DNA from 3 places in the Methylobacterium fujisawaense genome. Region 2 is predicted to be linked to each of the others. Evidence: predicted binding sites of a transcription regulator. Region 2 holds the regulator's gene; each other region holds the start of a gene.
The links. Region 2 encodes HrcA, which represses chaperone genes, less so after heat shock. Its sites were predicted from a motif close to GTTAGCACTCNCNNNNNGNGAGTGCTAAC; they were not measured.
Positions count from the first base shown of each region.

Region 1: a site for HrcA is predicted at 1,171-1,199, ahead of groES (co-chaperone GroES). Genes of this name have one in related genera too.
Region 3: a site for HrcA is predicted at 1,339-1,367, ahead of ABC766_RS18625 (co-chaperone GroES). Genes of this name have one in related genera too.

Region 1 covers NZ_CP155000.1:1,378,362-1,380,627, reverse strand. The annotation lists gene groL (chaperonin GroEL) at 1-735, opposite strand, end outside; gene groES (co-chaperone GroES) at 810-1,100, opposite strand; gene ABC766_RS06590 (CorA family divalent cation transporter) at 1,314-2,266, shown strand, end outside.
Region 2 covers NZ_CP155000.1:5,404,881-5,407,146, forward strand. The annotation lists gene ABC766_RS25595 (methyl-accepting chemotaxis protein) at 1-521, shown strand, start outside; gene hrcA (heat-inducible transcriptional repressor HrcA) at 535-1,590, opposite strand; gene rph (ribonuclease PH) at 1,758-2,266, shown strand, end outside.
Region 3 covers NZ_CP155000.1:3,937,306-3,939,571, forward strand. The annotation lists gene groL (chaperonin GroEL) at 1-850, opposite strand, end outside; gene ABC766_RS18625 (co-chaperone GroES) at 949-1,236, opposite strand; gene rsgA (ribosome small subunit-dependent GTPase A) at 1,585-2,266, shown strand, end outside.

The sequences.
Region 1 (2,266 bases), 2.6 Mb from region 2:
CTTGCCGGTCTGGACCACGGCCTCGAGCACCGGCAGCATCGCCTGGAGCGAGGAGAGCTTCTTCTCGTGGATGAGGATGTAGGGGTCTTCCAGCTCGGCGACCATCTTCTCCGCATTCGTGATGAAGTACGGCGACAGGTAGCCGCGGTCGAACTGCATGCCTTCGACGACGTCGAGTTCGGTCTCGGCGGTCTTGGCCTCCTCGACGGTGATGACGCCCTCGTTGCCCACCTTCTGCATGGCGTGGGCGATCATCTCGCCGATCTCCTTGTCGCCGTTGGCGGAGATCGTGCCGACCTGGGCGACCTCGTCGGAGGTCGAGACCTTCTTGGCGCGGGCGATGATGTCCTTCACCGCAGCCTGGGTGGCGAGGTCGATGCCGCGCTTCAGGTCCATCGGGTTGATGCCGGCGGCGACGTACTTGGCGCCCTCGCGGACGATGGCCTGGGCCAGCACGGTCGCGGTGGTGGTGCCGTCACCCGCGATGTCGTTGGTCTTCGAGGCCACTTCGCGCACCATCTGGGCGCCCATGTTCTCGAAGCGGTCGGCGAGCTCGATCTCCTTGGCGACGGTGACGCCGTCCTTGGTGATGCGCGGGGCGCCGAAGCTCTTCTCGATCACGACGTTGCGGCCCTTCGGGCCCAGCGTCACCTTCACCGCGTCTGCGAGGATGTCGACGCCGCGCAGCATCTTATCGCGGGCGTCGGCGGAGAAACGAACGTCTTTCGCTGCCATTGTGTGCCTCTTATCTGGTTGGGTTGCGCCCCAAGACTATGGAAAGTCTCAAAGGGCGGTGAGAGGTGATCCGATCAGACGGCGACGACGCCCATGATGTCGGATTCCTTCATGATCAGGAGGTCCTGACCGTCGATCTTGACCTCGGTGCCGGACCACTTGCCGAACAGGACGCGGTCGCCGGCCTTGACGTCGAGCGGGTTGACGCGGCCCTGCTCGTCGCGGGCGCCGGGACCGACGGCGACGATCTCGCCTTCCTGCGGCTTCTCCTTGGCGGTGTCCGGGATGATGATGCCGCCCTTGGTCTTCTCCTCGCTCTCGATGCGACGGACGACCACGCGGTCGTGCAGCGGACGGAACTTCATGAGCTGCCCTCTTGCTTCAGGTCTGGAGTTGGCGTTGATGCGGCCGGCGGGACCGCTCGCGAACTCGACTGTTAGCACTCTGTCTCGGCGAGTGCCAAAGACGGCGGCGAGATAGGCTCGCTGCGGTTCCGAGTCAAGGCTGTCGCACCCCCGCGCGACGGTGCGATGACGCGCCGGCGGCCTTCCTTCTCGTCCCATGGATAATGCGCCGTCATGTTGAGCCTGCACGGACCCGAAGGCCCGGTGGCGTTGCAACCCGGCAGCCCGATCGCGCGCCATACGGTCTGGCTCGACCTGAACGACCCGAGCCCGGAGGAAGCCAAAGCGGTCGAGGCCGCGACCGGTCTGCGCGTGCCGTCCCGGGCGGCGCTGTCGGAGGTCGAGACGTCGAGTCGCCTGCGCCGGGTGAAGGGCGGCCTGTCGCTCTCGACGCCGATGATCACCTTCGAGCAGAGCGCGTCGCAGGTGAAGCCGCTGGGCTTCCTGTTGACCAAGGACCACTTCGTCACGATCCGCTTTCACGACCTGCGCGCCTTCGACTCCTCCGCGAAGCGCATCGCGGAGGGCGATGGCAGCAAGACCCCGAGCGAGATCTTCCTCGTCGTATTGGAGGAGCTGGTCGACAGCCTCGCGGACGCCCTGGAGGACATGGGATCGGAACTCGACACGCTCTCGACCCGGATCTTCGACTTCGACGTCCGCGGTGCCGAGCGGCGGCGCCTGGAGAGCCCGCCGCCCCGGCGCCGCGACCTCGCCCTGCGCCGGATCCTGCGGGGCATCAGCAACCGCGGAAAGGTCCTGGGGAAGATCCGCGCCAGCCTGCTCGGGCTCGAACGGATCGTGCCGTTCGTCGCCGCAGCCTGCGACGGCATCGGCCTGCCGGAGGACGCGCGCTTCGAGACGATCAAGCGGGACATCGAATCCCTCGACGAGTTCGAGACGCGCCTCGCTGAGAACGTGCAGTTCCTGCTCGACGCGGCCCTCGGCCTCATCACCATCGAGCAGAACAACGTCTTCCGGGTGCTCACCGTCGTCTCAGTGGTCGGCGTCCCGCCGACATTGATCGCGTCGATCTACGGCATGAACTTCAAGCACATGCCGGAGCTGGACTGGACTCTTGGCTATCCCTACGCGCTCGGCCTGATCCTTTTCAGCGCCATAGCGCC
Region 2 (2,266 bases):
CGGTATCCCGGATCAGCGACGCCGCCGGGCTGATCGCCTCGATCGCCGCGCAGACCAACCTGCTGGCCCTCAACGCCACCATCGAGGCGGCGCGCGCCGGCGAGGCCGGGCTCGGCTTCGCCGTGGTGGCGGCCGAAGTGAAGGATCTGGCTGCGCAGACCGCCCGCGCCACCGAGGAGATCAACGATCATATCGCGCGCGTCCAGGGCTCCACCGGCGAAGCCACCCGGGCACTCGACGGTATCGTCACGCGGATCCGGGACATCAACGCGGTCGCCGCGGCCGTCGCCGCCTCAGTCGAGGAGCAGGGGGCGGCCACGCAGGAGATCGTCCGCAACGTGACCCAGGCGTCGGACGGGACCGCGGACGTGACGGTGAATATCGCCGGGGTGGCCGGAGCCGCCGCGCAAACGGGCGAGGCCGCGCGACAGGTCCTGGGCTCAGCATCGGATCTGTCGCAGCACTCCGCGCGCCTCGGTGTCGAGGTCGCACGATTCCTGGATTCGGTTCGGGCGGCCTGAGGCCCGACAGGACCTACCGGCCGCCGTCCAGAAGCTTCGACACCACCCGCGCCGTATAATCCACCATCGGCACGATGCGCGCGTAGTTGAGGCGGGTCGGACCGATGACCCCGACCACGCCGACGATCTTCTGCGATCCGTCGCGGAACGGCGCCGCGATCAGCGATGACCCCGAGAGGGAGAACAGCTTGTTCTCGGAGCCGATGAAGATACGCACGCCCTCGCCGCCCTCGGCACGGGCCAGCAGGTCGATGACGTCCTTCTGGGTCTCCAGGTCGTTGAACAGCAGGCGGATCCGCTCCAGATCCTCGACCGCACGCAGGTCGTCGAGCAGGTTGGCCTGGCCGCGAACGATCAATTGGCGCGCTTCCGTCGGCCCCACCGGCGTTGCGAGCCCCGCATCGACGAGGCGTTCGGTGATCGCGTCGAGCTCGCGCTTCATGGCCTTGCGGCCGGCCTCGATCTCGGCGCGCAGCGACCCCAGAGTGCGGCCCTGCAGGCGCGCGTTGAGGAAATTCGTGGCCTCCTGAAGCGCACCCGCCGGAAGTCCGGGCGGCAGATCGACGATGCGGTTCTCGACGGAGCCGTCATCCGAGACGAGGATGACGAGGGCGCGGGCCGGATCGAGCCGCACGAACTCGATGTGCTTCAGATTGACGTTGGCCTTGGTGGTCAGCACCACGCCGGCCCCCCGCGAAACGCCCGACAGCATGGTCGAGGCCTCGGCCAGGGCGGAATCGAACGTGTGGCCCGAGGCTGCGGCCCGCATCTGTGCCTCGATGCGCGCCTGCTCGTCCTGGCTGACGTCGCCGAGTTCCAGCATCGCGTCGACGAAGAACCGCAGCCCGAGTTCGGTCGGGAGGCGTCCGGCCGAGGTATGCGGCGCGAAGATCAGGCCGGAATGCTCCAGATCCGCCATCACGTTCCGGATCGAGGCCGGCGACAGCGCCATCGGGAGGATCCGAGCGAGATTCCGGGAGCCCACCGGCTCGCCGGTCGTGAGATAGCTCTCGACGATCTGCCGGAAGATCTCGCGGGCGCGCTCATTGAGGGCGGCGAGGGCCTGCATGGATTGGCCGTTGGCAAAGTTGGGACTGGGGTGTGTCACGCGGTCATCCTGTGGTCCGATCATGCGCAACCGACCCGCGCGGATCAATCCGTATGGCGATGCTTGCCCGTGATGTCGCGGCGGCCTAAGAGCCCGGCCCTCGACACTCTCGACAGAAGGGGCCCGCGATGCGGCCTTCCAAGCGTGCCGCCGACGAGTTGCGGCCCGTGAGCCTGGAGCGCGCGGTCTCGCGCTACGCAGAAGGCTCGTGCCTCGTCAGCTTCGGAAATACCCGGGTGCTCTGCACCGCGTCGCTCGAAGAGCGTTCGCCCCCGTGGCTGCGCGGCTCGGGCAAGGGCTGGGTCACGGCGGAGTACGCCATGCTCCCGCGTGCGACGCACGAACGCACCCGCCGCGAGGTTGGTTCCGGGAAGCCGTCGGGTCGAACGCAGGAAATCCAGCGGCTGATCGGCCGGTCCCTCCGGGCCGTCACGAACCTGCCGGCCATGGGCGAGCGTCAGGTGACGATCGATTGCGACGTCATCCAGGCCGATGGCGGCACCCGGACGGCCGCCATCACCGGCGCCTGGGTGGCGCTGCACGATTGCTTCGCATGGATGCGGACGCGCTCGATCATCTCGGTCGATCCCCTGCGCGACCATGTCGCTGCCGTCTCGTGCGGCCTGTACAAGGGCAT
Region 3 (2,266 bases), 1.5 Mb from region 2:
GGTCACCGAAGCCCGGCGCCTTCACGGCCGCGACCTTCAGGCCGCCGCGCAGCTTGTTCACCACCAGGGTGGCCAGCGCCTCACCCTCGATGTCCTCGGCGATGATCAGGAGCGGCTTGCCGGTCTGGACCACGGCCTCGAGCACCGGCAGCATCGCCTGGAGCGAGGAGAGCTTCTTCTCGTGGATGAGGATGTAGGGGTCTTCCAGCTCGGCGACCATCTTCTCCGCATTCGTGATGAAGTACGGGGACAGGTAGCCGCGGTCGAACTGCATGCCTTCGACGACGTCGAGTTCGGTCTCGGCGGTCTTGGCCTCTTCGACCGTGATGACGCCCTCGTTGCCCACCTTCTGCATGGCGTGGGCGATCATCTCGCCGATCTCCTTGTCGCCGTTGGCGGAGATCGTGCCGACCTGGGCGATCTCCTCGGACGAGGCGACCTTGCGGGAGCGCGCGCCGATATCCTTCACGACCGCGGCCACGGCCAGATCGATGCCGCGCTTCAGGTCCATCGGGTTCATGCCGGCGGCGACGTACTTCACGCCCTCCCGGACGATGGAGGCCGCGAGAACGGTCGCGGTCGTCGTGCCGTCACCGGCGGTGTCGCTCGACTTGGAGGCCACTTCGCGCACCATCTGGGCGCCCATGTTCTCGAACTTGTCGACGAGCTCGATCTCCTTGGCGACGGTGACGCCGTCCTTGGTGATGCGCGGGGCGCCGAAGCTCTTCTCGATCACGACGTTGCGGCCCTTCGGGCCCAGCGTCACCTTCACCGCACTGGCGAGCAGTTCGACACCGCGCAGCATCTTCTCGCGGGCATCGACCGAAAAGCGAACGTCTTTGGCGGACATGGTGGAGCACTCGTCATCTGTCGTTTGGCCCTGAGGCGCGCCACAGCGGGCGCCTCGAAGGGCAGATCGTCGTGAGGCTCTGAGCGGCCTGATCCGCGCTAGGCGACGATGCCCAGGATGTCGGATTCCTTCATGATCAGGAGGTCCTGACCGTCGATCTTGACCTCGGTGCCGGACCACTTGCCGAACAGGACGCGGTCGCCGGCCTTCACCTCGAGCGGGTTGATCTTGCCCGCCTCGTCGCGCACGCCCGGTCCAGCGGCGACGACCTCGCCCTCCTGCGGCTTCTCCTTGACCGTATCGGGAATGATGATGCCGCCCTTGGTCTTCTCCTCGCCTTCGATGCGACGGAGGACCACGCGGTCGTGCAGCGGACGGAATTTCATCGTGGTATCCTGATCGTTCCCAAGCGAGATCCAACCGACATGATTGGCGCTGTCGCGGGAAAGGCTACGGCGAGACTGTCATCGCCGCCCGATCGACGCATTGTTAGCACTCACCGAGTGGAAGTGCTAATCTTATGAATGGGCCGGAGACCGGCTCATCCGGGCATTGGCGCGCGCCTTCGCGGCCGCTCCCGATTGACCCGCGCGGCGACACGACCGTCCGCCTCCCGTGGGTATGGCCAAGGGAGACGGCGCAGGGCGACGGCGCAGGGCGACGGTCCTTGCACTCGGCCGGGCATCGACGTGCGCCTGGCGGCGGAGGGCTGGCCAGGCGCAGGATGCCATGTCATGGGCAGGACGGTGATCGATCATCCCCCTTCCTTCCAGCCCCTGTCGCTTGCAAGCTTGGGCTGGTCCGACTTCTTCGAAGTCCAGCGTGAACCCCACGAGGCCGATCTCGCCCCGATGCGGATCGCGACGCTTCACCGGTCTCGCTTGACCGCCCTGTCGGAGGCCGGATCCGTCGAACTGACGCTCGCGATCCACGCCAGCACGAGCGACTTCACCGTGGGCGATTGGGTTCTCGTCGATCCACGAACCCAGACCGTGCATCGCCGTCTCAGCCGCAGGACGGTCATGGAGCGCCGCACCGAAGGCAGCCGGACCCTTCAGGCCGCTGCGGCCAATGTCGACACGCTGTTCATCGTCACCTCCTGCAACGCGGATTTCAATCCGGCGCGACTGGAGCGCTATCTAGCTCTGGCCAATCAAGGCGGCACAACCCCGGTGATCCTGCTCACCAAGGCCGATACGACAGCCGAACTGGGAACCTACCAGCGCCAAGCGTCCGAGTTGCAGCGCGGGCTCGACGTCGTAACCCTCAACCCCCGTCTCTCCGCGGCTGCAGACGCCCTCGCTCCGTGGTGTGGGCTGGGGCAGACCGTGGCGCTGGTCGGCTCCTCCGGCGTCGGCAAATCGACGCTGGTGAACACGCTGGTCGGTCCCGGTCAGGCCCAGGCCCAGCTGACCG